One region of the Staphylococcus lutrae genome, then DNA from elsewhere that is predicted to be linked to it. Evidence: a T-box and tRNA genes for the amino acid it is inferred to sense, from the RefSeq annotation. Region 1 holds a T-box; the other holds one or more tRNA genes.

Region 1 (15,621 bases):
AGTGACAGATGAGGAGTTCAATGAAGCACTTGATCAACGCCTTGAAGCGATGACAGACATGGTCGTTAAAGAAGATGGCGCGGTTGAAGAAGGAAACACAGTGAACTTAGACTTTGATGGTTATGTAGATGGCGAACAATTTGAAGGTGGCCAAGCAGAAGGATACGATTTAGAAATCGGTTCAGGTATGTTTATCCCAGGTTTCGAATCACAACTTGTAGGATTAAAAGTTGGCGAAGAGAAAGATGTAGAAGTGACATTCCCTGAAGAATACCATGCAGAAGAATTAGCAGGAAAGCCCGCAGTATTTAAAACAAAAATCAATGAAATCAAAGTCAAAGAAGTTCCAGAATTAGACGATGAACTTGCAAGCGAACTTGATTCAGAAGCAAACAATGTTGAAGAATTCAAATCGAACTTGCGCAAACGCCTTGCAGAACAAAAAGCTGAAGAAGCTGAAAATAATCAAAAAGAAGAAGCAATCACAAGAGCAACTGAGAATGCTGAAATTGATATTCCAGATGCAATGGTGCGCACTGAATTGAATCAAATGATGAGTGAGTTTGCACAACGTATTCAACAACAAGGCCTAGACTTAAATACGTATTTCCAAATTTCTGGTCAATCAGAAGAAGATTTACGTGAACAAATGAAAGGCGATGCGCAATTACGTGTTAAAACGAATTTAACATTAGCTGCGATTGCAGATGCTGAAAATATTGAAGTAACAGATGCTGATGTTGATAAAGAACTTGAAACAATGAGTCAACAATTCAATATTTCAGTCGAAGACATTAAGAAAACACTTGGTAATACTGATATCGTTAAAAATGATGTCCGTGTGAAAAAAGTAATCGACTTATTAGTGAAAGAAGCAAAATGGGTTGAAAGCACTTCAGAAGAAGCATCAGAAGAAGCATCAGAAGAAGCATAAAAATTCATATTAAATGAAACTAAAGGTGTGGGACCATACATCGCTTTCAATGATGTATGGTCCCACACCACAACTGTTGTATCACATCATCAAAAATGATAGGTTTAAATTGTAATGGGACGTCAATCGGGGTGTGGAGCTAGAATCAAATGATAGACATTTGAAGCCATCACACTCCGCTTGCTATTTCTAATTTAAAAGATATCAATCAGACACTTCAAAGATTTAAAACGCATATATTTTGCAAATGATTTGATTTTTTAAAGTGAAGCACTTAGTATATTAACGGCAAGCTTGTCATATGGATGATACGATTTGATTTGTTTCAATATTTTTGATGAAAATCGTATAAAAATATCATGATAAGTAGATATGATTTAACGACGGAGATTGATATGATGAGATACCATAGCGTCATATATAATAAGAAAAAAGTATCCTGTGCAAATCGCTTGTAATGGTCTATATTTGCGTAATAGAATGCTTTCTAGTATAGTCGTAAAAGAACAGGGGTGTAATAAAGTATGTTTAAATTCAATGATGATGAAGAAAATTTAAAATGTTCTTTCTGCGGGAAAGATCAAGACCAAGTCAAGAAATTGGTTGCAGGTAGCGGGGTATATATTTGTAATGAGTGTATCGAGCTATGCTCTGAAATTGTTGAAGAAGAATTAAGTCAACAAGAAGCAGAAGAATTTACTGTATTACCGACACCGAAAGAAATTATGGAGCAATTGAATAGCTATGTGATTGGGCAAGAAAAAGCTAAAAAATCACTTGCTGTCGCAGTTTATAATCATTACAAACGTGTTCAACAATTAGGACCGAAAGATGATGACGTTGAATTACAGAAAAGTAATGTGGCCTTAATTGGTCCTACTGGTAGCGGTAAAACCTTACTCGCTCAAACTTTAGCGCGTACTTTAAACGTACCGTTTGCAATTGCAGATGCAACAAGTCTTACTGAAGCAGGTTATGTTGGTGAAGACGTTGAAAATATTTTGTTACGATTAATTCAAGCGGCAGATTTTGATATCGATAAAGCAGAAAAAGGTATCATATATGTTGATGAAATCGATAAAATTGCACGTAAATCTGAAAATACATCGATTACTCGAGACGTTTCAGGTGAAGGTGTGCAACAAGCATTGCTTAAAATATTAGAAGGAACAACTGCAAGTGTACCGCCTCAAGGTGGACGTAAACATCCAAACCAAGAATTCATTCAAATTGATACAACAAATATCTTATTTATTCTCGGTGGTGCCTTTGACGGTATTAATGAAGTGATTAAACGTCGCTTAGGTGAAAAGGTGATTGGTTTTGCAAGCAGTGAAGCTTCAAATTATGACGAAGCGAGCTTATTGGAGCAAATTCGTCCAGAAGATTTACAAACATACGGTTTAATTCCTGAGTTTATTGGACGTGTACCGATTGTTGCCAACCTTGAAACACTTGATGTTGAAGCATTGAAGAATATTTTAACGCAACCGAAAAACGCATTGGTTAAACAATATACAAAAATGCTTGAACTTGATAACGTGACGCTAGAATTCACTGATGAAGCATTAACCGCTATTAGTGAAAAGGCTATTGAACGAAAAACAGGTGCGCGTGGCCTGCGTTCAATTATCGAAGAAGCACTTATCGATATCATGTATGATGTTCCTTCTGAGGATAATGTCGTCAAAGTCGTGATTACGGAAGAGACGATTATCAACGAATCAGAGCCAGAACTTTACGATGCTGAAGGGCATCTGATAAACATCAAAAAAACATCTGCATAAATTAAATATGTTTATGATAAAAACATCATGACACTATTAACTTTAAATGGGCTGAGTTTCATAATCAGGTGGATTATGTCTCGGCCCGTTTGCATGTGAAAAAGAATTGAAGAGCACGTGGCATATAGCGGTAATGAAATGAGGAATTGAGATGCACAATTCATTTGTGTTGTCTCTTGAAAATACAGAATAAACTAAGGTAACCTTAAATTATATTCGAAATACATACAACAGGAGGACGAGCAATGAACATCAATCCAAATCACGTGGATATTCTGATCAGCGCGGTAAAGCCTGAGCAATATCCTGAACTTGACTTACCAGAAGTTGCGTTGAGTGGGCGCTCTAATGTAGGTAAATCAACGTTTATTAATAGCATGATTGGTCGGAAAAATATGGCAAGAACGTCACAACAACCAGGAAAAACACAAACATTAAATTTTTATAATATTGACAATCAGTTGATCTTTGTCGATGTGCCCGGGTACGGATATGCAAAAGTGAGTAAGAAGCAACGAGAAGCGTTTGGTAAAATGATTGAAACCTACATCACTACGAGAGAGGCATTGAAATTAGTGATACAATTAGTGGATTTACGTCATCCACCGACTGAAGATGATGTATTAATGTATGACTTTTTAAAATACTATCAAATTCCAACATTAATCATTGCGACAAAAGAGGATAAAATTCCTAAGGGCAAAGTACAACAGCACATTAATGTTATCAAAAAGAAGCTGAAACTTGAAGAGGGAGATCCAATTATCAGTTATTCTTCAATTGAGAAAAAAAAGCAACATGAAATTTGGTCAACGATAAATCAGTTTTTAGATTAAGTCTATCAACGCTAGTCATATCAATACTTTAGTGTGAATTAAATGTGACGAAAATTTGTAAGCAAATGAAAAATATTGAACATGCTGGTTTTTTTTAATTAGAATAACTCTAATCTATGATATAATGTAGTCATTGTAGAATATATGGGGGCATAATCATGTACTTAATAGTAGTGAGTGTGAATCATCGGACAGCGGATGTCTCATGTCGTGAACAATTATCGTTTCAGGATGAGAACATGATACATGCGCATGAAACATTGTTCGAAACAAAATCAATTTTAGAAAACGTGATTTTATCAACGTGTAACCGTACAGAAGTGTATGCAGTTGTCGATCAAATTCATACGGGGCGATATTATATTCAAAGATTTTTTGCAAGACAATTTAATATTGATTTGGACAAAATTAAAGCAATCACTGAAGTGAAAACAGAAGATGCAGCAGTCGAACATTTGTTTAGTGTTGTTTCAGGATTAGATTCCATCGTGTTAGGTGAAACACAAATATTGGGTCAAATGAGAGAGGCATTTTTTACTGCACAAGAAGCTGGAACGACAGGTACGATTTTTAATGAATTATTTAAACATGCGATCACATTCAGTAAAAAAGCCCACCATCAAACGGATATTGCTGATAATACAATCAGTGTGTCATACGGTGCGGTTGAACTCGCTAAAAAAATGTTTGGAAAAATCAACAAAAAAAGGGCATTGGTTATCGGTGCAGGAGAAATGGCTGAACTATCTGTTTTAAACCTTAAAGGCGCAGGAGTTACTCAAATTATCGTTATCAATCGAACGTACAGTCGTGCTCAAAAACTGGCGGCTAAACATCATGTTAAAGCTGTTGAGTGGTCACATCTCGCTGACGTATTACTCACGTCAGATATTGTCATTAGTTCAACGAGTGCGGAACAATTTATCATCACCAAAGACATGTTGGAAATGTGTCACAGTCTGACTAAAACGTCACAAAAAGTGATGGTAGATATTGCGGTACCGAGAGATATTGAACCTGCAGAAATGTCACACACAGAATTGTTTATTTATGATGTCGATGATTTAAAAGGACTTGTCGATGCAAATTTACGTGAGCGTCAAAACGCTGCTAAAGAAATTGCGGCACGAATTCCTGCAGAAATTGAGAAGCACAATGAATGGGTACGCATGTTAGGTGTTGTTCCTGTTATTCGTGCATTGCGTGAAAAAGCAATGCTGATTCAACAAGAGACAATGGAGAGCCTTAACCGAAAATTACCGAACATTTCTGACCGTGAGCGTAAAGTGATTTCTAAACATACGAAAAGTATTATCAATCAAATGTTGAAAGATCCAATTAAACAAGCAAAAGAAATAAGTAATGACAAACATGCAGAAACTAAATTGTCACTTTTTGAAGAAATCTTTGACTTAGATGTTGCAGATAGTTATCAATCTCAAGCGATTGAAAAGAAAAAGCATATGTTACAAGATAAAATAATGAGTTTAGAAACATAAAGAGCGGTGATGCTATGGAAGAAGCGTTTTTTATACGTTTTCATGAAATAATTTTATTAGGCTATTTACTCAGTATGGGCTGCCTTGTTATCGATGTTTTTCAAAAGAATTATCGGATACAAAATATTGGGTTTTATGCTTTAGGGATTGTTTGGTTCTGTCAAACAATCTCTTTAACTATGTTTGTGATTTGGCAAAAGCGGCTCCCTTTGACATCTTTAATTGAAAGTTTTTATGTGTTAACTTGGTTGATTTTAACCATTACATTCGTCATGTCTGTGTTACGTCATTCCGAATTTATGGTTGCTTTACTCAATGTCATCGGCTTTATCTTCATGACCATTCACACCTTTCATCCACGTCAGTTTAAAGAGGATGGTGCCCGATTAACTGCGATGAATGAATTGTTATTCATCCATGTTTCATTGGCATTATTAAGTTATGTCGTTTTTGCCGTTGCGTTTGTAAATGCTATTATATATTTAATACAATATCGCAATTTAAAAGAAAAACGATTTACACAAAATTACTTTAGAATGAGTAGTATTAGCACGTTAGAGAAGATGGTGTTTTACAGTTCACTCATTGGTGTGATGATCATGTTTATTAGTCTTGTATTAGGCATTCAATGGGGGATGATTTCAATCGGTTATATGATCTTTTTAGATTTGAAAGTCATCTCTTCTATAGTCATTTTGATTGCATATTCGTTATTTATTACATTAAGGTTAACACGTAAATTTAAGCAACCTTTTTTAATGAATTTTAATATTATGTTATTTTTATGTTGTATGATTAATTTAATTGTTATCACGCAATTATCTTCGTTTCATCAATGGACAGGACTTTAATGAATTACTTAAATGGAGGACAACGCTATGCGTAAACTTATTGTCGGCTCGAGAAGAAGTCAGCTTGCATTGACTCAAAGCCAGCAGTTTATTGATCGTTTAAAAGAAATTGAGCCCGATTTGGATATTGAAATTAAAGAAATTGTCACAAAAGGTGATCAAATCGTAGACCGTCAATTATCCAAAGTGGGTGGTAAAGGTTTGTTTGTTAAAGAAATTCAAAACGAATTATTTAGTGGAGAGATTGATATGGCTATTCACTCATTAAAAGATGTTCCGAGTGAATTACCCGAAGGCTTGACTTTGGGATGCATTCCTGATCGTGAGCTCCCTTATGATGCACTGATTTCAAAAAATCATGTCCCGCTAGAATCACTTCCAGACGGGAGTGTTATTGGCACGAGCTCGTTACGTCGTGGTGCACAAATTTTAGCGCAATATCCGAATCTTAAGATTAAATGGATTAGAGGTAACATTGATACGCGTTTGAAAAAATTACAAACAGAAGATTATGATGCGATTATATTGGCCGCAGCGGGATTAAAACGAATGGGTTGGTCAGATGGAATTGTGACAACTTATTTAGATGAGAAATTATTAGTGCCAGCGATTGGGCAAGGTGCATTAGGCATTGAATGTCGAGCGGATGATGCCCCGTTGTTAGCATTGTTATCAAGAGTGCATAATGAAGATGTCGCGGCTTGTGTGACGGCTGAGCGAACGTTTCTGAAAGAAATGAACGGGAGTTGTCAAGTTCCGATTGGGGGCTATGCACAATATACAAAGGATCATCAAATTCAGTTTACGGGTTTGATTATGTCGCCAGATGGTCAGCAACGATTTGAACATACGGCATTTGGAACACATCCGGTTTTATTAGGGAAAGAAGTGAGTCAAGTCCTTAAAGCACAAGGGGCTGATCGTGTGATTGAAGCTTTAAATCAAGAAGAGGTGTAGCCTATGAAGCCTACTGTAGTGATGAGCCAAACGCATCACTTTAATGATGAACGAGCAAAAATTGTTCATTTGCCATTTAAGTCGATTCAGCCTTTAACTTTCGATCAATCGATATTGGATAATCACTATCATTGGCTCGTCTTCACTTCGAAAAATGCAGTCGCGATTTTCCTACCTTATTTGAAATACACCCGTTATGAACGGTTGGCAGTGATTGGTGAGAAGACTAAAGAATATTGTGAAAAACAAGGGTTGCAAGTTGATTTTTATCCTAATGATTATTCACAAGAAGGGTTTTTAGAAATGTTTTCTGCACAACAAGGAGAACGTATACTGATACCATCAAGCATTGAAGCACGTCCGTTACTTTATGAAGCACTGGGAGCGTCTGGTTTGCAAGTGACCAAAATTGATTTGTATGAAGCTAAGACAGTCGTGCGACATATTGAAAAAACAATCGCATTGATTGCACGTGGAGAAATAGATGCGGTGACTTTTGCGAGTGCATCTGCAGTTCGTGCATTTTTTGAACGCTATCATGCACACACATTCACCCGTTTTTACGCCATCGGGCAACAAACGGCACACGTCATTCAATCTTATGGTTATCCTTGTTCAATCGCTGACATTCAAACTTTGGAAGCAATGATTACTAAAATAATAGAAGAGAGGGTTCATTAATGCAATTTGATCGACATAGACGTTTAAGATCATCGAAATCCATGCGTGATATGGTAAGAGAGACACATGTAAGAAAGGAAGACTTAATTTATCCTATTTTCGTAGTAGAAAAAGAGAACGTAAAAACTGAAATTCAATCCCTTCCTGGTGTGTATCAAATCAGCTTAAATCTCCTTCATGATGAAATAAAAGAAGCATATGATTTAGGGATTCGTGCCATCATGTTTTTCGGTATTCCTAACGAAAAAGATGCATGTGGTACAGGCGCATTTATCGATGATGGTGTCATCCAGCAAGCAACACGTATCGCAAAATCTATGTATGAGGATTTATTGGTTCTAGCAGATACATGTTTATGTGAGTATACAGATCATGGACACTGTGGTTTAATCGATCCACATACGCATGATGTTGATAATGATGAGACATTACCTTTGCTCGTTCAGACGGCAATTTCTCAAGTCAAGGCAGGTGCGGATATTATTGCACCGAGTAATATGATGGATGGATTTGTTGCAGCGATTCGAAAAGGATTAGACGAAGCAGGGTATTATCATATTCCAATAATGAGTTATGGTATCAAATATGCATCCAGCTTTTACGGACCATTTCGTGATGCAGCAGAGTCCACGCCTTCGTTTGGGGATCGAAAAACGTATCAAATGGATCCAGCCAATCGTCTTGAAGCGATGCGAGAGCTTGAGTCAGATTTAAAAGAGGGCGCGGATATGATGATTGTGAAGCCAGCGTTGAGCTATTTAGATATCATTCGAGACGTGCGTAATCATAGTCAAATCCCTATTGTGGCATATAATGTGAGCGGTGAATATAGTATGACTAAAGCGGCAGCATTGAATGGTTGGATTGATGAAGAAAAAGTTGTAATGGAACAAATGGTTTCAATGAAGCGTGCGGGTGCAGATATGATTATTACTTATTTTGCCAAAGATATTTGTCATTACTTAGATCAACAATAAAGGAGGCGTCAGTCGTGCGATATAATAAATCAATCAAAGCTTTTGAAACAGCAGAAAAATTAATGCCAGGTGGTGTCAATAGTCCTGTTCGTGCTTTCCAATCTGTAGATACACCAGCCATTTTTATGGAACGTGGTGAAGGGGCTAGAATTTATGATATTGACGGTAATGAATACATTGATTACGTTCTCAGTTGGGGACCACTGATTTTGGGGCATCGTCACCCTAAAGTGATTGAAGGGATTCAAGAGGTACTACAACGTGGCACTAGTTTTGGTGCATCGACGTTAGATGAAAATCGGCTTGCTGAATTAGTCATTGAACGTGTCCCATCCATTGAAAAAGTTAGAATGGTGTCCTCTGGTACGGAAGCAACATTAGATACTTTACGATTAGCGCGTGGTTTTACTGGGAAAAATAAAATCATTAAATTCGAAGGGAATTATCATGGGCATAGCGACTCACTACTGATCAAAGCTGGATCAGGTGTCGCGACGCTAGGGTTACCCGACTCACCAGGTGTTCCTGAAGGGACTGCAAAAAATACCATTACCGTGCCATATAATGATTTAACTGCTGTTCAAGCTGCATTTGATAAATACGGCGATGATATTGCAGCTGTGATTGTTGAACCTGTAGCGGGAAATATGGGCGTTGTGCCACCGATTAATCAATTTTTACAAGGCTTGCGTGAGATAACGAAGGCGAATGATGCATTGTTGATTTTTGATGAAGTCATGACAGGCTTTCGAGTAGGGTATCACTGTGCCCAAGGTTATTACAATGTTACGCCAGATTTAACGTGTCTTGGTAAAGTCATTGGTGGTGGACTTCCTGTTGGTGCATTTGGTGGTCGTCAAGACATTATGGATTGTATTGCACCAAGTGGTGACATTTATCAAGCGGGAACACTTTCCGGGAATCCTTTAGCCATGACAAGTGGTTATATGACGTTAAGTCAATTGACGCCAGAAAGCTATGATTATTTTAATGCGTTGGGTGATCTTTTAGAAAAAGGGCTTAAAGACGTATTTAGTCAACATCAAGTTCCGTTAACGGTGAATAGAGCGGGTTCTATGATCGGATTTTTCTTAAATGAGGGGCCTGTTACGAATTTTAAAGAAGCGAATCGTTCTGATTTAGCATTGTTTAGCAAATTATATCGAGAATTGGCGCTACAAGGTATCTTTTTACCTCCTTCGCAATTTGAAGGCATGTTTTTATCGACAGCGCATACAAAAGAAGATATTGCGTTAACAGTAAAAGCGTTCGATGAGGCGTTAAGTCGAGTTAAGCAATCCTATTGAGTTGACTAGAGCCTCGAACAAAATAAAAAGTTTATTCTGATTCTATATTCGTTTTCCTTATAAAAAGCCGAGAGTCTCTCGGCTTTTTGTACGGAGAAGGACAATGTCTCAACAGTGGATTAAATCAAAAACTGTGATATTCCTGTCTTTTAATCAATTGGTGTGAGGGAGGTGTATGGACTTTGGCGCAAAACAAAATTTTGAATCAATTGATTGTGCTTGGTTTTACTTTGCTTTTTAGTGGGATATTATTTCGATTTCATGTGATGTTACCGTGGATGTTCGGCCCGATATTTGCTAGCATTTTTGTTGTTAAAGGACTAAAGCGAGACGTTCAATGGCCTAATTGGTTGAGTAGTCTCGGTTTAATTTTATTAGGCGTCCAAATTGGGACCTCATTTACAAAAAATGTCATTGATGATATAAAAAATGGTTGGTTTTCAATTATTCTTATCAGTGTATTACTTCTATTCATGTCGTTAGTCGTATCAATAGGGTTTAGAAAAATTGCACGCGTCAATAGAGAGACAGCTTTATTAAGTGTCATACCTGGTGCACTCAGTCAAATGATTGTCATGGCAGAAGAGAATAAAAAGGCGGATATTTTAGTTGTGAGTTTGGCACAAACATCTCGGGTGATTTTTGTTGTGCTACTCGTTCCACTCATTACTTTCTTTTTTAAAGATACACATACACAAATTTGGACGGGAAAAAAAGTAACTTATCTCACGGAAGTGTTAAATCTTGGGGATATCATCATCATCGCAATGGGGATATTTGTGATGTATTATGTGATGAAATGGCTTCATTTCCCGACTCAAATGTTGATGGCTCCGATAGTGGTCTTAATTATTTGGAATTTCGTTACTGAAATGAACTTCACACTTGACGCGCCAATCATAGCGGGTGCACAAGTGATTTATATGATACGTATCGGGATTCAAATCGCTCATTTAACGCATCGCTTAAAAGGGAGAATTGCTATTGCAATCGCCTATCAAAATGTTTTGCTTATTTTTGGCGCACTCGTTATGGTGTATTTTGTTCAATTCATCAATCATGCACCGTTAGACGAACTCTTTTTAGGTGCAGCGCCTGGAGGAATGAGTCAAATTGTTTTAGTGGCTTTAGATATCGGAACGGATGTGGCCAAGGTATCGAGTTATCATATATTCCGTATATTCTTTATCCTATTTTTAATTGCACCGCTCATCAGCTATTACTTGAAACATTTAACAAGAAAAAATTAAAAAGCATGTCAGTTTTCAAGGCATGGTCCTCGTTTAATATGAAGAGCGGCCGTATGCGTGGCCGCGAACAATCATGCTTTTATTTATTGGGCTTGCTTTTGATGGACAGAACAGCAATGAAATTAACGATGGGGACAGGACATGAGATGACTGTTATAAAGTCCAGCAGCTTCCATAAATGAAAAAGCCGTTACGGGTCCAATAAATTTAAAATTGTAGTCTTTTAATTTTTGTGAGAGTCGTGTTGCAGTAGCGTTAACAGTGATCCGTTGATCGACAGAAGTATAACGAAAGTCAATAGGTTGTCCGTCTACAAAAGACCAAATCCAATCACTGAAATGGCCATGTTCTTTTTCGATTTGAAGATAGCCTTGCGCTTGTGCAACGATGGCTTCCAATTTTGGACGATGATGAATGATATTTGGAAAAGTCATTAAAGCTTGAATGTCCTCTGGCGTCATTTGCGCGATTTGAAAAGGATCAAAGTGATAAAACGCTTGTTGGTAGGCTGCTTTCTTTTTAAGAATTGTTAACCAGGACAAGCCGGCATGTTGTGATTCAAGTGCCAATAGTTGAAATAATTGTTGAGAATCATAGATGGGCTTTCCCCATTCATCATCATGATATGCTAAATAAAGTGGATCTGTCGTACCGAATGCGCAGGGGTTCATGTTTTCGTTCCTCCTTGTATTGACTTCATAGTTCATTCAGTATACTATATTAGTGAAATTAAAAATAGTGTTTGGGAAGAGTATGTTATTTTGTTTTTATAGAGAGTGCATGGTTGGTGGAAATGCATAAAAGGAATAACTGAAGGTAGCCCGATTTGAACTTTAATTGAACTTAGAGTAGGTTAAAGCGTGTCATGAGCGTTAATCATTAGAGTGCAATAGTTGCATATTGACTATTGAATGTAGGTGGTACCGCGGAACATCCGTCCTATTCAGGACAGGTGTTTTTTATTTTAATGGAGGTAATTTTAATGGAAATGAAACCGAAGTATAATCCGCAAGAAGTTGAGGCGGGAAGATATCAAAAATGGCTAGACCAAGAGCTTTTTAAACCGAGTGAAGATTCAGAAAAACCAACATATACAATTGTCATTCCACCCCCAAACGTAACGGGTAAGTTACATTTAGGACATGCATGGGATACGACGCTTCAAGATATTTTAACGCGTATGAAACGGATGCAAGGATATAATACGCTTTATTTACCAGGAATGGATCATGCAGGAATAGCGACACAAGCAAAAGTTGAAGCGAAGATGCGGGAGGAAGGTATTTCTCGTCACGATATCGGTCGCGAAAAATTTCTTGAAAAAGCCTGGGAATGGAAAGCGTCATATGCATCATTTATTCGTCAACAATGGGCCAAATTAGGACTGGGTTTAGATTATTCAAGAGAACGTTTTACGCTAGATTCAGGATTGAGTCAAGCTGTGCGCAAAGTTTTTGTCGATATGTATAACAAAGGTTTAATTTACCGTGGAGAACGTATCATTAATTGGGACCCTGTTGCTCGTACAGCCCTCTCGGATATCGAAGTGGTTCATGAAGACGTGAATGGGAAATTCTATCACTTTAAATATCCTTTTGCAGATGGGGAAGGTTACATTGAAATCGCAACGACACGTCCAGAAACGATGCTTGGAGATACAGCCATTGTCGTTAATCCAGATGATCCTCGTTATCAAGATGTGATTGGAAAAACAGTCATTTTACCGATTGTTGGTCGAGAAATTCCTATTTTAGCTGATGCTTATGTTGATCAAGACTTTGGTAGCGGTGCAATGAAAGTGACACCCGCGCATGATCCGAATGACTTTGAAATCGGTAACCGTCATGAATTAGCGCGCATTGTAGTCATGGATGAAGCAGGCAAAATGAATGCTGAGGCAGGTAAATATGAAGGCATGGATCGTTTTGAATGTCGAAAACAACTTGTCAAAGATTTGTTAGAAGAAGGCTTAGTGATTAAAATTGAAGACCATGTGCATTCGGTAGGACATTCTGAGCGAACAGGCGCCGTGGTAGAGCCTTATTTATCTACACAATGGTTCGTGAAAATGGCACCTCTAGCACAACAAGCACTTGATAATCAAGAAACGGCAGGACGTATTGATTTTGTTCCACCACGTTTTGAAAAAACATTTAATCGTTGGATGGAAGAAATTCGTGATTGGACCATTTCAAGACAATTATGGTGGGGACATCAAATTCCAGCTTGGTATCATAATGAAACAGGTGAAATATATGTGGGTGAAGATGCACCTTCAGATATTGAAAATTGGACACAAGATGAAGATGTCCTGGATACATGGTTCTCAAGTGCATTATGGCCATTCTCAACATTAGGTTGGCCAGATGAAAACGCGGCAGACTACAAACGTTTCTATCCAACACAAGTACTTGTAACGGGGTATGACATCATTTTCTTCTGGGTTGCACGAATGATTTTCCAAGGTTTAGAATTCACAGGTCAAAAACCATTTAGTGATGTTTTATTACATGGCTTAGTACGGGCCGAAGATGGACGTAAAATGAGTAAATCTCTAGGAAATGGTGTAGACCCTATGGACGTCATCGACCAATATGGCGCGGACAGTTTACGTTATTTCTTGGCAACAGGTTCTTCGCCAGGTCATGATTTGCGTTATTCAACTGAAAAAGTTGAATCCGTATGGAATTTCATTAATAAAATTTGGAATGCAGCACGTTTTAGTTTGATGAATATCGGAGAATCATTTAGATTTGAAGACATTTCGCTAACAGGTTCGCTGTCTGTTGCGGATCAATGGATTCTTACACGTCTGAATGAAACAATAGAAACCGTTACGCAATTAAGCGATAAGTATGAATTTGGCGAAGTGGGTCGCGTATTGTATAATTTTATATGGGATGAATTTTGTGATTGGTACATTGAGATGAGTAAAATTCCAATGAATGGTACCGATGAAGGACAGAAAAATGTGACACGCTCGGTTTTAAGTTACACACTTGACCGAATGATGCGCCTCTTACATCCATTTATGCCATTTGTCACTGAACATATATGGCAAGCCTTGCCACATGAGGGCGAGTCTATTGTGACGAGTGCATGGCCGACAGTAGATGAGTCACTTGTATTTGCAGAAAGTAAAGATGTAATGGAGCAGTTGGTAGAAATCATTAAATCTGTTCGTCAGTCACGTATGGAAGTGAATACACCGCTATCTAAAGAAATTCCGATTAAAATTCAGGCCAAAAACGAAACGATTGAACAATTATTGATAGCAAATCAACATTACTTAGAGCGTTTCTGTAATCCAAGTACGCTCGAAATCTCAACGCAAATTGATGTACCAGATAAAGCAATGACGTCTATTGTGACTGCTGGTGAAGTGATTTTACCGATTGAAGGGCTCATTGACATGGATAAAGAGTTAGAACGGCTTGAAAAAGATTTGCAAAAATGGCAAAAAGAACTGGATCGAGTAAATAAAAAGTTAGCAAATGACAATTTTGTAAGCAAAGCACCTGAACACATCATTAATGAAGAAAAAGAAAAACAAATCAAATATCAAGAAAAATATGATGGTGTAAAGGCGAGAATTGAACAATTAAAAGCGTAGGAGTCTGAGTTATGAATTATCTGGATAGTTTATATTGGATTCATGAAAGAACAAAATTCGGCATTAAACCTGGCGTGAAACGCATGGAATGGATGTTAGAAAAACTGGGTAATCCTCAGCAGAACATCAATGCCATTCATGTTGGTGGGACAAATGGTAAAGGATCTACAGTTGTATATTTACGTGAAGCTTTATTGAAAAACGATTATGAAGTGGGTACTTTTACGTCTCCGTATATTGAAACTTTTAATGAACGAATTAGTTTGAACGGTTTACCAATTACAAACGATGACATTGTAACTTTAGTGGCGCGAGTAAAACCCATTAGTGAAATGATGGAAGCACAAACTGAATTAGGTGTGGCTACAGAATTTGAAATCATTACGACGATGATGTATTTGTATTTTGGTGAGATACATCCGGTTGATTTTGTCATAGTCGAGGCAGGTTTAGGTGTCAAAAATGATTCTACTAATGTTATCCAACCGCTTATGAGTATTTTGACAAGTATTGGCTTAGACCATACGGATATTCTTGGGCAAACTTATTTGGATATTGCCAAAGACAAGGCGGCGATTATCAAGCCCCATACACCTATTGTTTATGCAATTAAAAATGAAGAGGCACTTAAATATTTCCGAGATACAGCGGAACGCCTTGAATCAAAGGCTTTAGAATTTGATCGCGATATTCTAATTAAATCAGAAGATGACGAATTTACTTATCGATATAAAGATTATGAGTTAGAAAATCTTATATTAAATATGATTGGTGAACATCAAAAAGAAAATGCAGCTTTAGCCATTACAGCCTTAATTGAATTATACGAACAAGGCATCATCCAATTAGACTTTAATAAAATGATTGATGGTATTGAGCAAGCGTATTGGACTGGACGCATTGAGTGCGTTGCGCAAGACCCAATTATT
Region 2 (15,621 bases), 200 kb from region 1:
CAAGAATGATTGACTTAAACAATCAACGAGCTATATCAAGCTTACTTCTTTTATGGAGAGTTTGATCCTGGCTCAGGATGAACGCTGGCGGCGTGCCTAATACATGCAAGTCGAGCGAACAGATAAGGAGCTTGCTCCTTTGACGTTAGCGGCGGACGGGTGAGTAACACGTGGGTAACCTACCTATAAGACTGGAATAACTCCGGGAAACCGGGGCTAATGCCGGATAATATGTTGAACCGCATGATTCAACAGTGAAAGACGGTTTTGCTGTCACTTATAGATGGACCCGCGCCGTATTAGCTAGTTGGTGAGGTAACGGCTCACCAAGGCGACGATACGTAGCCGACCTGAGAGGGTGATCGGCCACACTGGAACTGAGACACGGTCCAGACTCCTACGGGAGGCAGCAGTAGGGAATCTTCCGCAATGGGCGAAAGCCTGACGGAGCAACGCCGCGTGAGTGATGAAGGTCTTCGGATCGTAAAGCTCTGTTGTTAGGGAAGAACACATGTGTAAGTCACTATGCACATCTTGACGGTACCTAACCAGAAAGCCACGGCTAACTACGTGCCAGCAGCCGCGGTAATACGTAGGTGGCAAGCGTTATCCGGAATTATTGGGCGTAAAGCGCGCGTAGGCGGTTTTTTAAGTCTGATGTGAAAGCCCACGGCTCAACCGTGGAGGGTCATTGGAAACTGGAAAACTTGAGTGCAGAAGAGGAAAGTGGAATTCCATGTGTAGCGGTGAAATGCGCAGAGATATGGAGGAACACCAGTGGCGAAGGCGGCTTTCTGGTCTGCAACTGACGCTGATGTGCGAAAGCGTGGGGATCAAACAGGATTAGATACCCTGGTAGTCCACGCCGTAAACGATGAGTGCTAAGTGTTAGGGGGTTTCCGCCCCTTAGTGCTGCAGCTAACGCATTAAGCACTCCGCCTGGGGAGTACGGTCGCAAGACTGAAACTCAAAGGAATTGACGGGGACCCGCACAAGCGGTGGAGCATGTGGTTTAATTCGAAGCAACGCGAAGAACCTTACCAAATCTTGACATCCTTTGACCGCTCTAGAGATAGAGTTTTCCTCTTCGGAGGACAAAGTGACAGGTGGTGCATGGTTGTCGTCAGCTCGTGTCGTGAGATGTTGGGTTAAGTCCCGCAACGAGCGCAACCCTTGAACTTAGTTGCCATCATTTAGTTGGGCACTCTAAGTTGACTGCCGGTGACAAACCGGAGGAAGGTGGGGATGACGTCAAATCATCATGCCCCTTATGATTTGGGCTACACACGTGCTACAATGGACAATACAAAGGGCAGCGAAACCGCGAGGTCAAGCAAATCCCATAAAGTTGTTCTCAGTTCGGATTGTAGTCTGCAACTCGACTACATGAAGCTGGAATCGCTAGTAATCGTAGATCAGCATGCTACGGTGAATACGTTCCCGGGTCTTGTACACACCGCCCGTCACACCACGAGAGTTTGTAACACCCGAAGCCGGTGGAGTAACCATTTTGGAGCTAGCCGTCGAAGGTGGGACAAATGATTGGGGTGAAGTCGTAACAAGGTAGCCGTATCGGAAGGTGCGGCTGGATCACCTCCTTTCTAAGGATAATTACGGAATATCACCAATAGGTGATAGCAGATTAACGTGACATATTGTATTCAGTTTTGAATGCTCATGCATTTGAGGATTTAAAATGTAGATGGGCCTATAGCTCAGCCGGTTAGAGCGCACGCCTGATAAGCGTGAGGTCGGTGGTTCGAGTCCACTTAGGCCCACCATTAAATTTAAAATATTGTTTTGGGGGCTTAGCTCAGCTGGGAGAGCGCCTGCTTTGCACGCAGGAGGTCAGCGGTTCGATCCCGCTAGTCTCCACCATTTATATTAATTGTACATTGAAAACTAGATAAGTAAGTATTGATTTTACCAAGCAAAACCGAGTGACAAGCGTTTAAAAGCTTGAAACAAAAAATGAATCGCTAGTCGTTGAAAAACGACTCACATAATTAATAACAGATTAAGTTATTAAGGGCGCACGGTGGATGCCTTGGCACTAGAAGCCGATGAAGGACGTTACTAACGACGATATGCTTTGGGGAGCTGTAAGTAAGCGTTGATCCAGAGATTTCCGAATGGGGAAACCCAACACGAGTTATGTCGTGTTATCTGCATGTGAATACATAGCATGCAAGAAGGCAGACCCGGAGAACTGAAACATCTTAGTACCCGGAGGAAGAGAAAGAAAAATCGATTCCCTGAGTAGCGGCGAGCGAAACGGGAAGAGCCCAAACCAACAAGCTTGCTTGTTGGGGTTGTAGGACACTCTATACGGAGTTACAAAAGAATTTGTTAGACGAATAACCTGGAAAGGTTAATCAGAGAAGGTAATAATCCTGTAGTCGAAAACAAATTCTCTCTTGAGTGGATCCTGAGTACGACGGAGCACGTGAAATTCCGTCGGAATCTGGGAGGACCATCTCCTAAGGCTAAATACTCTCTAGTGACCGATAGTGAACCAGTACCGTGAGGGAAAGGTGAAAAGTACCCCGGAAGGGGAGTGAAAGAGAACTTGAAACCGTGTGCTTACAAGTAGTCAGAGCCCGTTAATGGGTGATGGCGTGCCTTTTGTAGAATGAACCGGCGAGTTACGATCTGATGCAAGGTTAAGCAGAAAATGTGGAGCCGTAGCGAAAGCGAGTCTGAATAGGGCGAATGAGTATTTGGTCGTAGACCCGAAACCAGGTGATCTACCCTTGGTCAGGTTGAAGTTCAGGTAACACTGAATGGAGGACCGAACCGACTTACGTTGAAAAGTGAGCGGATGAACTGAGGGTAGCGGAGAAATTCCAATCGAACTTGGAGATAGCTGGTTCTCTCCGAAATAGCTTTAGGGCTAGCCTCAAGTGATGATTATTGGAGGTAGAGCACTGTTTGGACGAGGGGCCCCTCTCGGGTTACCGAATTCAGACAAACTCCGAATGCCAAATAATTTAACTTGGGAGTCAGAACGTGGGTGATAAGGTCCATGTTCGAAAGGGAAACAGCCCAGACCACCAGCTAAGGTCCCAAAATATATGTTAAGTGGAAAAGGATGTGGCGTTGCCCAGACAACTAGGATGTTGGCTTAGAAGCAGCCATCATTTAAAGAGTGCGTAATAGCTCACTAGTCGAGTGACACTGCGCCGAAAATGTACCGGGGCTAAACATATTACCGAAGCTGTGGATTGTCCTTTGGACAATGGTAGGAGAGCATTCTAAGGGCGTCGAAGCATGATCGCAAGGACATGTGGAGCGCTTAGAAGTGAGAATGCCGGTGTGAGTAGCGAAAGACGGGTGAGAATCCCGTCCACCGATTGACTAAGGTTTCCAGAGGAAGGCTCGTCCGCTCTGGGTTAGTCGGGTCCTAAGCTGAGGCCGAAAGGCGTAGGCGATGGATAACAGGTTGATATTCCTGTACCACCATGATTCGCTTTAAGCGATGGGGGGACGCAGTAGGATAGGCGAAGCGTGCTGTTGGAGTGCACGTCTAAGCAGTGAGATTGAGTGTTAGGCAAATCCGGCACTCTTAAGATTGAGCTGTGATGGGGAGAGGAACTTGTTCCTCGAGTCGTTGATTTCACACTGCCAAGAAAAGCCTCTAGCTAGAATCAGGGTGCCCGTACCGCAAACCGACACAGGTAGTCAAGATGAGAATTCTAAGGTGAGCGAGCGAACTCTCGTTAAGGAACTCGGCAAAATGACCCCGTAACTTCGGGAGAAGGGGTGCTCTTTGGGGTTCACGCTCTGAAGAGCCGCAGTGAATAGGCCCAAGCGACTGTTTATCAAAAACACAGGTCTCTGCTAAACCGTAAGGTGACGTATAGGGGCTGACGCCTGCCCGGTGCTGGAAGGTTAAGAGGAGTGGTTAGCATCTGCGAAGCTACGAATCGAAGCCCCAGTAAACGGCGGCCGTAACTATAACGGTCCTAAGGTAGCGAAATTCCTTGTCGGGTAAGTTCCGACCCGCACGAAAGGCGTAACGATTTGGGCACTGTCTCAACGAGAGACTCGGTGAAATCATAGTACCGGTGAAGATGCCGGTTACCCGCGACAGGACGGAAAGACCCCGTGGAGCTTTACTGTAGCCTGATATTGAAATTCGGTACAGTTTGTACAGGATAGGTAGGAGCCTGAGAGACGTGAGCGCTAGCTTACGTGGAGGCGTTGGTGGGATACTACCCTCATTGTATTGGATTTCTAACCCGCAGCACTTATCGTGCTGGGAGACAGTGTCAGGCGGGCAGTTTGACTGGGGCGGTCGCCTCCTAAAGAGTAACGGAGGCGCTCAAAGGTTCCCTCAGAATGGTTGGAAATCATTCATAGAGTGTAAAGGCATAAGGGAGCTTGACTGCGAGACCTACAAGTCGAGCAGGGTCGAAAGACGGACTTAGTGATCCGGTGGTTCCGCATGGAAGGGCCATCGCTCAACGGATAAAAGCTACCCCGGGGATAACAGGCTTATCTCCCCCAAGAGTTCACATCGACGGGGAGGTTTGGCACCTCGATGTCGGCTCATCGCATCCTGGGGCTGTAGTCGGTCCCAAGGGTTGGGCTGTTCGCCCATTAAAGAGGTACGCGAGCTGGGTTCAGAACGTCGTGAGACAGTTCGGTCCCTATCCGTCGTGGGCGTAGGAAATTTGAGAGGCGCTGTCCTTAGTACGAGAGGACCGGGATGGACATACCTCTGGTGTACCAGTTGTCGTGCCAACGGCATCGCTGGGTAGCTATGTATGGACGGGATAAGTGCTGAAAGCATCTAAGCATGAAGCCCCCCTCGAGATGAGATTTCCCAACTTCGGTTATAAGATCCCTCAAAGATGATGAGGTGAATAGGTTCGATGTGGAAGCGTAGCGATACGTGGAGCTGACGAATACTAATCGATCGAAGACTTAATCAAAATGATGTTCATTAGGTTTTATTGATAAATACGATACTTACTATCTAGTTTTGAATGTATACACATTCAATATGATGAATCTGGTGCCAATGGCAAAGAGGTCACACCTGTTCCCATGCCGAACACAGAAGTTAAGCTCTTTAGCGCCGATGGTAGTCGGACTTACGTTCCGCGAGAGTAGGACGGTGCCAGGTTGATTTTTTATTGGAGAATTAGCTCAGCTGGGAGAGCATCTGCCTTACAAGCAGAGGGTCGGCGGTTCGAACCCGTCATTCTCCACCATTTTAATGATAAGTTTCAATAGCCGGCCTAGCTCAATTGGTAGAGCAACTGACTTGTAATCAGTAGGTTGGGGGTTCAAGTCCTCTGGCCGGCACCATTGATGAGCCATTAGCTCAGTTGGTAGAGCATCTGACTTTTAATCAGAGGGTCAGAGGTTCAAATCCTCTATGGCTCACCATGCGGGTGTGGCGGAATTGGCAGACGCACTAGACTTAGGATCTAGCGCCTTACGGCGTGGGGGTTCGACTCCCTTCACCCGCATTTGCAGAAGTAGTTCAGTGGTAGAATACAACCTTGCCAAGGTTGGGGTCGCGGGTTCGAATCCCGTCTTCTGCTCCATTATTTGCCGGGGTGGCGGAACTGGCAGACGCACAGGACTTAAAATCCTGCGGTGAGAGATCACCGTACCGGTTCGATTCCGGTCCTCGGCACCATTATATGATATGCGCCCGTAGCTCAATTGGATAGAGCGTTTGACTACGGATCAAAAGGTTATGGGTTCGACTCCTATCGGGCGCGCTACACTACCTTACGGGAAGTAGCTCAGCTTGGTAGAGCACTTGGTTTGGGACCAAGGGGTCGCAGGTTCAAATCCTGTCTTCCCGATTACTTTAAAATGATTAACATGGGGGCTTAGCTCAGCTGGGAGAGCGCCTGCTTTGCACGCAGGAGGTCAGCGGTTCGATCCCGCTAGTCTCCACCATTTAATTTAATAACTAAAACTTTATAAGGCGGCGTAGCTCAGCTGGCTAGAGCGTACGGTTCATACCCGTGAGGTCGGGGGTTCGATCCCCTCCGCCGCCACTATTTTAGTTGAAAATATTATTAGGACCTTTAGCTCAGTTGGTTAGAGCTAACGGCTCATAACCGTTCGGTCGCAGGTTCGAGTCCTGCAAGGTCCATATAATTAGGAGGAATACCCAAGTCTGGCTGAAGGGATCGGTCTTGAAAACCGACAGGGGCTTAACGGCTCGCGGGGGTTCGAATCCCTCTTCCTCCGCCATTATTTTCTATTACCGCGGGATGGAGCAGTTCGGTAGCTCGTCGGGCTCATAACCCGAAGGTCGGTGGTTCAAATCCACCTCCCGCAATTTTTATAAGTGGTCCCGTAGTGGAGCGGTTTAACACGCCTGCCTGTCACGCAGGAGATCGCGGGTTCGATTCCCGTCGGGACCGCCATTTTTAAAATGGTTCAGTAGCTCAGTCGGTAGAGCAAAGGACTGAAAATCCTTGTGTCGGCGGTTCGATTCCGTCCTGAACCACTTTTTGTGCCGGCCTAGCTCAATTGGTAGAGCAACTGACTTGTAATCAGTAGGTTGGGGGTTCAAGTCCTCTGGCCGGCACCATGTTTTGGAGGGGTAGCGAAGTGGCTAAACGCGGCGGACTGTAAATCCGCTCCTTCGGGTTCGGCAGTTCGAATCTGCCCCCCTCCACCATATCAATAGGGGCATAGTTTAACGGTAGAATAGAGGTCTCCAAAACCTTTGATGTGGGTTCGATTCCTACTGCCCCTGCCATGGCGGTTGTGGCGAAGTGGTTAACGCATCGGATTGTGGTTCCGACATTCGTGGGTTCGATTCCCATCAACCGCCCTTGTTTAAAATTAATGGGCTATAGCCAAGCGGTAAGGCAACGGACTTTGACTCCGTCACTCGCTGGTTCGAATCCAGCTAGCCCAGTTCCTTTTGGCGGCATAGCCAAGTGGTAAGGCCGAGGTCTGCAAAACCTCTATTCACCGGTTCAAATCCGGTTGCCGCCTCCATTGATATGATTATGCGGGAGTAGTTCAATTTTTAGAACACTTTCCTTCCTGGAAAGGGGTATAGGTGCAAGTCCTATCTTCCGCTCCATTTTTAATAGAACATGTTTATCCTGCGGGAGTAGTTCAATTCTAGAACACTTTCCTTCCCGGAAAGAGGTATAGGTGCAAGTCCTATCTTCCGCTCCATTTTCCAATAAAAGGCTGGATTTTTTTATATCAAGCCGGTGTGGCGGAATTGGCAGACGCGCGGGACTCAAAATCCCGTGTCTTCACAGACGTGTCGGTTCGACCCCGACCACCGGTATAAATGGTTATTATTTACACATCATAACGTACTAGAAACCCTTAAATAACGGGTTTCTTTTATTTTGGCTCTTTGTCAACGTCGGTTGGTGAAGAAATATCGTACTAAGTGGCAATTTTTTGTTGCTTAGTACGTTTTTTATATTCACTTACGTATAACCTTGAAATAATTAAAATCCTATTTCTAAAGTTATAAAAATTTCTATAACCATAAGAGACACGCTTAATAAGCTTTATTTTATTGTTAATACCTTCAATTGGACCATTGGTCAAATGAGGATTTTGAATCGTATTTGAAATATAAGGTATATATTTTATGAGTGTGTTAATAACACGTTTGAGTCCATTTGAAATATTTAAACTCTTCGAACGTTGTAATGCTTCCTCTAATTGTTCAATGTTATTTGATCTTAGGGTTTCTAGAATATGATGTCCTGCTTCATACGTTAATTGGAATTCTTCATCAAAAGTTAACAAGAATTGTACTAAACTATACTGACTATGCCATGTATTAAAAAGTCTGAACGAGTGATAATGGACTCTGTCTAATTCAATTGGAGATTTTAATAAAAGCTTCCAATACCGTTTTAATTTATTGTACTTGGGTTTTTCTTTAGTCTTAAAACTATTCATTGTTTTAACGCGACTGTGATTGATTTCACGGTTAACCGCTTGAACAATATGAAAACGGTCTAAGATAATATCTGCATTGGGAAATAATGATTGAATTAGCGACATGTATGGTGGATACATATCAATAGAAACACTTTTAACTCCTTCACGCTGCTTTCTTGAGAATCTTAAAAAGTATTCTTCCAACTTGAACTTACGTCGATCTGGCAAGATATCAATAATATCATGCGTGATACTATCACAGTATATAAAGCTCATAGAGCTGTCGACATCATTAGTTGACTTAAATTCATCAAAGGATAAATGTTGGGGCAATATATCACTAGGTTGTGTTTTTACTGCTTCCCCTAGGTCTTTCAAATACCGATGAACAGTTGAAGGTGAAACTAAAACACTATTCGCTATATCTTTTTCAGATATGACAGTGGCGAGCTTTCTCGTCACCATTAGTTTTACGTCATTAGAAATTGTACAACGCGGTTCTATATATGGTGTTTTAGCCGTAAAAGTTTGACCACAAGCTTTACAATAGAAGCGTTGCTTTTTTAACACAAGATAACTAGGCCTTTCAAGAATAAGCCCCATATACACTCTTGTACTGCGAAAGCCATTTTTAATAACTGTGTGTTGCTCATTCTTGATACCACAACACTCACAACCTTTAGGTTGATAAGTTAAAACCCCTTTATAAAACAATGATTGAACGTTCTTGAAGGTTTGAATACCTAAACATTCAGTGATTTTTAAATTTGATACTTTTAGATTCAGCTTCTTTTTTAGTTCTGTAACCTGCCTTACGGTATCTTTTAGCATTATAGTGTATATTATATCCCCATTTACCGTCACGTTTATATAATCGCATTCTATCCCTCCTCAAAAAAGTAAAAAATAATAAGTGTACGGTGAGGTACGCAAGTTATTCAGATGAAATGTAATTTCTAATTGCTGGTAATTGATTAATAGAAATATTGGTATTTCTATTAACATGACAAAATAAGATGTCACAAAAATCATCACAGATATTCTTGTCTGCATATACAAACGAGGACACATCAGCGAAAAATAGTTTTTTTAACACATTTAAGTTAATATCTTCTACCAAAATCAAATCTTCGTAATATTCAAGACTTTCAGTATCGATGTAAAAAATTTCTAATAGGCTTCCTTTTATCGACCTATATTTTATGTTGAATTCGAAATGTTCAAGTCCTTGAATAAATTCTAAATATATTGCATAATTTGTAAATTTACGAATCACTGATTTGTCTTTCTTAATTGTTTTGTAATAGTGAGTTAATCTCTGAACAACACTTTTTAAACTATGTGAATCTTGTTTTTTATTTTCGATCAATTTTAAATAAATAAATTCAATTTTATCGTCAATGTTATACTGGTTTTTGACTAATTTATGTGCAACCGACAAGTTTATTATATAAGGTTGATAAAAAAAGTGAAGAACGTAATTTGTATTTTCAATTATCTTTTCACCCGCATGTGTAGCAATGTAAATTTTGGGTAAGTTTACGTCCTCTTCTTTAATATCTTCTTTAATCCGTTTCATTAGTTCAGGTTTATTGCCACTGACTTTAAGCCCGTTATCTTTCAATATAGATTTTAATTCGGGAACTTTTAAATAACTTAAAGAGTGGTTAAAATCAGACTTAATGGATAATACACCATTTTTTAGCAAATTTTCAATGTGAAACATTGTATCAATTTGCTTTTCTATTAATAAATAATGATTTGTTAACTCTTTTCCCACTATTCTCTTATTGTTTAAGTGAAGGATCAAAATATCATAAACATTTAGTTCAGTTTCTTGAGTTGAATCCGATTTTATTTCTACATGTTGGACATGCTCATTTTTGTTTGTGTTTGCTTCTTCAATTAATTCGTCCTCTTTTGTATGTACATCATCGATTTTTAATTCAGTTTTTGGAGTTGTTTTTTCTTTTTGAAGAGGTGTTTTTTGAATTTCATTTGGTTTGATTTCACTAACATTTCCTTTTTTTAATTCATTGTTAGTATAGTCTAGTTCGGATTTAATTCTGTTTAGATCTTTTTCTAAAAAGACGATTTCTTTTTCCTTGGAGTATAATAAATCATCATGTGCTTTTAACATCATTTTATGTTCATTAACTGCTCGAGATAAAACTTCTATAGCAGTCACAGACTCAACATTAGTGAATTTAAATGTTAAATTCTTAGATGAATCATCATAAGTTAAATAAATGTTATTAGTCATAAATGTTTTTTTGGAAGAAACAGAGTTTATATCCGACCATGGAATTACATATATAAAATTCTTTTTTTCACACACGAAAGCTATCTCTTCAAAAGAAGCTATAATTGAACCATTGTATTCTGTTCCTTGGTAATTTGTTGTTCCAGTTGTTTCTATGATGATTCTGCAATTAGGAAATTTATTCAAAAATAAATCTTTATCCCTTTGTTTAGCTTTCATAAACAATCCTCCTACAATATAATTTTTCCTGCTACTTTAACTATGACGCTTGACTAATCTGGTATTTTACTATAAATAATAGGGGTTACTTTATGTTCTCCACTTTTTTGTTCTTCGATCAGCAAATCAATATGGTCTAAATGGACTTGTGTCAAGAAATCGGACACAGTGAATTTATAATTTTACCTCGCTCTGCTCGGTTTCCTGTTCAAAAATAAACTTATTAAAATCATATAAGTTCATTTTTAAACAGGTCATTTTATGAAAACATTTTTTCAAATTCAAGTGGACTTAGATAATTTAGTGTTGAATGAATTCTTTTGGAATTATAGAATGTCACAATATATTCTATAATTCTAAACATTACCTCATTACGCGTTTGAAAATTACAATGATGAATGAGTTCTTTCTTTATTATACTGTGAAATGACTCTATACACGCATTGTCATAACATTTTCCCTTCCGACTCATACTCGTTATTATTTCGTTTTCTCTTAATATATTTTGATATTCTATTGAGGCATATTGACTTCCTCTATCAGAATGGTGTATTAATCCTGCTGTTGGCTGCTGTGCAGTAAATGCTCTTTCTAGTGCTGAAATCACTAAATCTTTCGTCATTCTGTTCGACATTGACCAACCTATTATTCTTCTCGAGAATAAATCCATCACTGTTGCGAGATACAGCCATCCTTCCCGTGTATAAATATAAGTAATATCCGATACCCATACTACACCTGGCTTTTCAACTTTAAATTGTTGGTTTAGTAAATTCGGATATATAGGTAGGTTGTGTTTAGAATCTGTTGTTGCTTTATATTTCTTCTTTGTGATTGATCTGATACCCATTTCTTTCATCAATATGAATCGTCTACACTTAATTGGACAAATTCTATGAGAATAGATATTGTTAAATTAAGAAAGTAGGCGATTATATTATGACAAGAGAAAGAAGAACATTTAGTTCAGAGTTTAAGTTACAAATGGTTAGATTATATGAAAATGGTAAACCTAGGAATGAAATTGTACGCGAGTATGATTTAACACCTTCGGCATTAGGAAAATGGATAAAACAACATCAAAACACCGGTTCATTTCATCATCAAGATAACTTATCAGATGATGAAAAAGAGCTGATTAAATTACGCAAAGAAGTTCAACATTTAAAAATGGAGAATGATATTTTAAAGCAAGCAGCGCTGATCATGGGACGAAAATAGAAATCATTCAAAAGAATGCGCATCAATATTCAGTATCAGCAATGTGTAAAGTCCTGAAAATACCAAGAAGCACTTACTATGAATCAATAAAAAGAAATACTCAAAGCCAAAAAGATGATGATTTAGAATTAGAAAAAATTATTATAGATACGTTTAATTCGAATAGAAAAAGCTTTGGTACAAGACGAATTAAGAATAAATTAAACGACAAAGGTCTCACTGTATCCAGACGAAAGATTGGTCGTATCATGAAAAAATATAATCTAGTTTCTGTTTATACGAAAGCTAAATATAAAAATCATCCAAAAGAAACAAATGAAAAACTAATTAAAAATCATTTAAATCGCACTTTTAATAGAGAACAACCAATGGATGCATTGGTAAGTGATTTAACCTATGTAAAAGTAGCAGATAGATGGCATTATATATGTTTATTTATTGATCTCTTCAATAGAGAAATTGTTGGTTACAGTGCAGGTAAAAATAAGGATGCAAATTTAGTGGTGAAAGCAATTAGTAAAATTAATCATAACCTAAAACAAATCGCACTATTTCATACAGATAGAGGTAAAGAATTTGATAACAAATTGATAGATGAAGTATTAAAGACTTTTGAAATCGAACGTTCATTAAGTACTAAAGGTTGTCCTTATGATAACGCAGTTGCAGAAGCAACGATGAAAGCACTAAAAACCGAATTTGTAAAACAGATGAAATTTGAAAACCTAGAACAGTTAGAGACAGAATTATTTGATTATGTAAATTGGTACAACAATTTTAGACCACATTCTTCATTACAGTATTTAACACCAGTGGCGTTTAAAGATCTACACATGAAAAGTGTCTAGGAAACTGTTGACATTCCAATATTGTTACTGTACGCTGTGAAACCTTTATTCCTTCTTTCATCAGTTCTTTTGTGATTTTTGGACTGCCGTACCTTTTTTGATTTCCAATATAAACTTTATAGATTTCCTTTTTTAATCTATCACGTCTCTTTTGTTGTGATGAAGTTGGACGTTTTTTCCAATCATAATATCCACTTTTTGAAACACCTAATACTTTGCACATCTTAGTCACACGAAATTCGTGTCGGTGTTGATATATAAATTCATAAATTATTTCTGGTCTTTGGCAAAGATGTGCATAGCCTTTTTTAATATTCGATTCTCTTCTTCAAGTTCCTTAAGTCGCTTTTGTAGTTCGACTTCCGTTTGTTTTACTGGTGTTAATTTACCGCTACCAACAAAAGATGCTTCGCCACCTTCACGATACTTACTCAGCCATTTTGTAAGTGTTTGTATCGGTATATCAAGGTCTCTTGAGACCTCAGTCACTTTTCTACCTGATTCAACCAGTTTTATTGCTTCCATCTTAAAGTAATGCTCATATCTTCTCTTAGTCATGACAGACACTCCCGTAAATTAATAATATTATTATAAACTATTTATTATCAATTCGCTGTGTCCGTTAATGAGTCTAACATCAATTATTATAAACTATTTATTATCAATTCGCTGTGTCCGTTAATGAGTCTAACATCAGTTTTTCAATCGCATGGAGTGTGTGATTATCATCTTTTAATGTTGAAAATTAAGCATAGTAAAAAGAAATAAAGCCTTTTTAGTATGCTAAACGCTCATACATGTCCAAAAGCAACTGTTGGTCGTTTCGTAGTTGATTTCTACTAAAGAGTTAATAGATTTAATTTCCGATAACAATGAGGTGAGAATTAAAATGAATGTGATTATAACAATAGTACTTTTTACAATTTCTTCAATTTGTTCAATATATTTAATTAAATCTAAAAACCTGTATATTATCGCTTCAATTGAACCTGAAAAAATTCCAGAACATTTAAAAAATAAAGTTGTGAAGTACTTTATTACTTCGCTTATGTTAACAACCATATTTATCTGTCTAGCAATCAATGTTTTAGAAATAAATTCTACCATAGGAATCATATTTATATTGATAAGTATTTTAATATGTTTGTCATTTTACGGGTATTATATGAAGATAAAAAATGACTCGAAATGATGTTGCTAGATGGACTGAAAAGGGATACCTTTTATTTGGTGGACCCGTCTTGAGGAAACAACTATACGCCCCAATTTTATATTGTAAATGATGTAGCGGCATGAATTGAAATAGCATTAAGGGGAATGAAAATTGAGATCTTGCAAAGCGGGATGTCTATCCTGAAATAATTGTTTAAATCATTAGTATGTTTAATTGTTTTGTTTATTTATGGTAACGCTTCCAACTTTTCGTTAAATTTTACATAGATTTAGTATATAATATTATTAAAATGATAAGTATAGAAAAACATTACAAACAGAATTACTAAAAGATAAAAAATAAGTGCTATAAAATGTGACTTGCTTTTAAACGTTCAAAATCTAGATTTAATGACTGGATGAACTGGAGTGTTCTAGGCTTAAATGATTTGATCAATATTAAAATGCCTCATCATTTTAGAGAATTATAGGTTATCGCCTAGGATTATACGTTATTGATCCTTCATATTATTATAGTTCTCCAGTCACGCATACGTTAGTGGGTCTGATGATGACACTAATTTTGTTTATCATTTTTTATGTGCTCTCATTTAAAGTAATGAAAGTGAAGTAGTGTGTCTTTATATTCTAGAAAGGAGTTTTATTATGGAAATGGTAACTTCAATATTGAGCATCCTACTCGTGTTATTCGCGATTATTACGATTGTTTTGCTACTTAAAGAAGTGATAACCTAAGGGCCTCAAAAAAGAAATTTTAAACCAACATACATTTTTGCTAGATTAACGGTACTTTGTTTGTTGATAATTTTAATACTAACTTATACGTTGATATAACTTAATATTTTTGCTTCTATTAATAAATCGGAGAGGGGTTCATTTCACTTCTCTGATTTTTCTTTTTAAATGCAGAAAAAGGAAACGTATAATGGCTGTCTTGTACGTATTAACAAAGCACTTTTCGTTTAGATGTACGATTACTTGTCGGATCGTAGTACGTTCATTTGATGGCGCGTTAAAAGTTGGAGCAAAAAAGTCATTTATAAAATTGAATAAAAATTTTAATTATTAGTAATAGCATTTAAGGTTTATTTTAAATGATTTAATAGGTCTTTAATTGTATATGCGTATATTTAGTGTATAGTTGTAAGTGTAACAAGCAAGAATAATTTGAAAAGGAGTAATTAAGTATGAATATGAAGAAAGTTATGGTCACAGGTTTAGCATTAGGTATATTAACATCAACAGCATCATTAACTGCGGGGAATAATGCAGATGCAGCATCACAATACCAACATAAAGTACAGTCTAAAACAGTGTCTTATACAACAACAATTGACGGTTCAACATCATATGTTCAATCTTACCTTAAATTATCAACAACGAGCACAAGTAACTTTTATCAGTTAAATGAAAAAGTTAAAACAACTTTAAAACATGAGTACAATGTGACTTCATTACAAATAAAAAAATCAAAAACAACACAATATACAGTGACATGGAAAAACGGTAAGAAACAAACAATCAATTTAAAACAGGGTTCTGTAACACCAACTCAAAAAATTAATGTGAATGACATTAAAAATATAGATATTAAAGTAGAAAATAAAAAGACGAACTACAAAGAGAATTCAGTTCCTTACACAGCTACGATTGATGGTGCGACAGCTTATGTTCAATCTTATCTTAAGTTAACTGAAAAAAATGCGAATAACTTTTATCAATTAAACCAAAATATTAAAGGTGTATTAGAGAAAGAATATAAATTGGGTGCATCACAAATTGAAAAATCTAAAGCTGCGGCTTACACTGTGACATGGAAAAACGGTCACAAACAAACAATTAGTTTAAAACAAGGTGCTGCTTTACCAACACAACTCATTAATATTTTTGATATTAAACGTATTGATATCGATGTAATGAGCAAACAAGAGAAACAAGTTGTAAAATCAGTACCATACACAACGACAATCGATGGTGCGACATCTTTTGTACAATCTT

Evidence for each region. A T-box is a leader RNA that pairs with one kind of tRNA and senses whether it is charged. The one in region 1 lies ahead of B5P37_RS00615 (valine--tRNA ligase), so its partner is inferred to be a tRNA-Val.
Region 2: it encodes a tRNA-Val, which carries the amino acid that the T-box ahead of B5P37_RS00615 (valine--tRNA ligase) is inferred to sense. The anticodon was not compared.

Annotation. Positions count from the first base shown of each region.
Region 1 is NZ_CP020773.1:114,389-130,009, reverse strand. It holds gene tig (trigger factor) at 1-934, shown strand, start outside; gene clpX (ATP-dependent Clp protease ATP-binding subunit ClpX) at 1,459-2,721, shown strand; gene yihA (ribosome biogenesis GTP-binding protein YihA/YsxC) at 2,967-3,557, shown strand; gene hemA (glutamyl-tRNA reductase) at 3,716-5,056, shown strand; gene ccsA (cytochrome c biogenesis protein CcsA) at 5,071-5,907, shown strand; gene hemC (hydroxymethylbilane synthase) at 5,935-6,864, shown strand; gene B5P37_RS00640 (uroporphyrinogen-III synthase) at 6,868-7,545, shown strand; gene hemB (porphobilinogen synthase) at 7,545-8,522, shown strand; gene hemL (glutamate-1-semialdehyde 2,1-aminomutase) at 8,537-9,829, shown strand; gene B5P37_RS00625 (AbrB family transcriptional regulator) at 10,012-11,079, shown strand; gene B5P37_RS00620 (DNA-3-methyladenine glycosylase I) at 11,202-11,750, opposite strand; T-box leader at 11,809-12,024, shown strand; gene B5P37_RS00615 (valine--tRNA ligase) at 12,062-14,692, shown strand; gene B5P37_RS00610 (bifunctional folylpolyglutamate synthase/dihydrofolate synthase) at 14,704-15,621, shown strand, end outside.
Region 2 is NZ_CP020773.1:315,658-331,278, reverse strand. It holds rRNA gene B5P37_RS01715 (16S ribosomal RNA) at 50-1,601, shown strand; tRNA gene B5P37_RS01710 (tRNA-Ile) at 1,705-1,781, shown strand; tRNA gene B5P37_RS01705 (tRNA-Ala) at 1,803-1,878, shown strand; rRNA gene B5P37_RS01700 (23S ribosomal RNA) at 2,016-4,937, shown strand; rRNA gene rrf (5S ribosomal RNA) at 5,017-5,131, shown strand; tRNA gene B5P37_RS01690 (tRNA-Val) at 5,144-5,219, shown strand; tRNA gene B5P37_RS01685 (tRNA-Thr) at 5,241-5,316, shown strand; tRNA gene B5P37_RS01680 (tRNA-Lys) at 5,322-5,397, shown strand; tRNA gene B5P37_RS01675 (tRNA-Leu) at 5,399-5,480, shown strand; tRNA gene B5P37_RS01670 (tRNA-Gly) at 5,484-5,558, shown strand; tRNA gene B5P37_RS01665 (tRNA-Leu) at 5,565-5,653, shown strand; tRNA gene B5P37_RS01660 (tRNA-Arg) at 5,665-5,738, shown strand; tRNA gene B5P37_RS01655 (tRNA-Pro) at 5,752-5,825, shown strand; tRNA gene B5P37_RS01650 (tRNA-Ala) at 5,847-5,922, shown strand; tRNA gene B5P37_RS01645 (tRNA-Met) at 5,950-6,023, shown strand; tRNA gene B5P37_RS01640 (tRNA-Ile) at 6,048-6,121, shown strand; tRNA gene B5P37_RS01635 (tRNA-Ser) at 6,130-6,222, shown strand; tRNA gene B5P37_RS01630 (tRNA-Met) at 6,237-6,310, shown strand; tRNA gene B5P37_RS01625 (tRNA-Asp) at 6,322-6,398, shown strand; tRNA gene B5P37_RS01620 (tRNA-Phe) at 6,409-6,481, shown strand; tRNA gene B5P37_RS01615 (tRNA-Thr) at 6,490-6,565, shown strand; tRNA gene B5P37_RS01610 (tRNA-Tyr) at 6,572-6,655, shown strand; tRNA gene B5P37_RS01605 (tRNA-Trp) at 6,663-6,736, shown strand; tRNA gene B5P37_RS01600 (tRNA-His) at 6,739-6,811, shown strand; tRNA gene B5P37_RS01595 (tRNA-Gln) at 6,827-6,898, shown strand; tRNA gene B5P37_RS01590 (tRNA-Cys) at 6,907-6,981, shown strand; tRNA gene B5P37_RS01585 (tRNA-Gly) at 6,995-7,069, shown strand; tRNA gene B5P37_RS01580 (tRNA-Gly) at 7,094-7,167, shown strand; tRNA gene B5P37_RS01575 (tRNA-Leu) at 7,202-7,285, shown strand; gene B5P37_RS01570 (ISL3 family transposase) at 7,390-8,730, opposite strand; gene B5P37_RS01565 (SAP domain-containing protein) at 8,834-10,381, opposite strand; partial or broken gene B5P37_RS01560 (IS3 family transposase) at 10,641-11,243, opposite strand; one part of gene B5P37_RS01555 (IS3 family transposase) at 11,321-11,567, shown strand; one part of gene B5P37_RS01555 (IS3 family transposase) at 11,567-12,450, shown strand; gene B5P37_RS11775 (IS3 family transposase) at 12,422-12,673, opposite strand; gene B5P37_RS01550 (transposase) at 12,721-13,008, opposite strand; gene B5P37_RS01540 (MAP domain-containing protein) at 14,811-15,621, shown strand, end outside.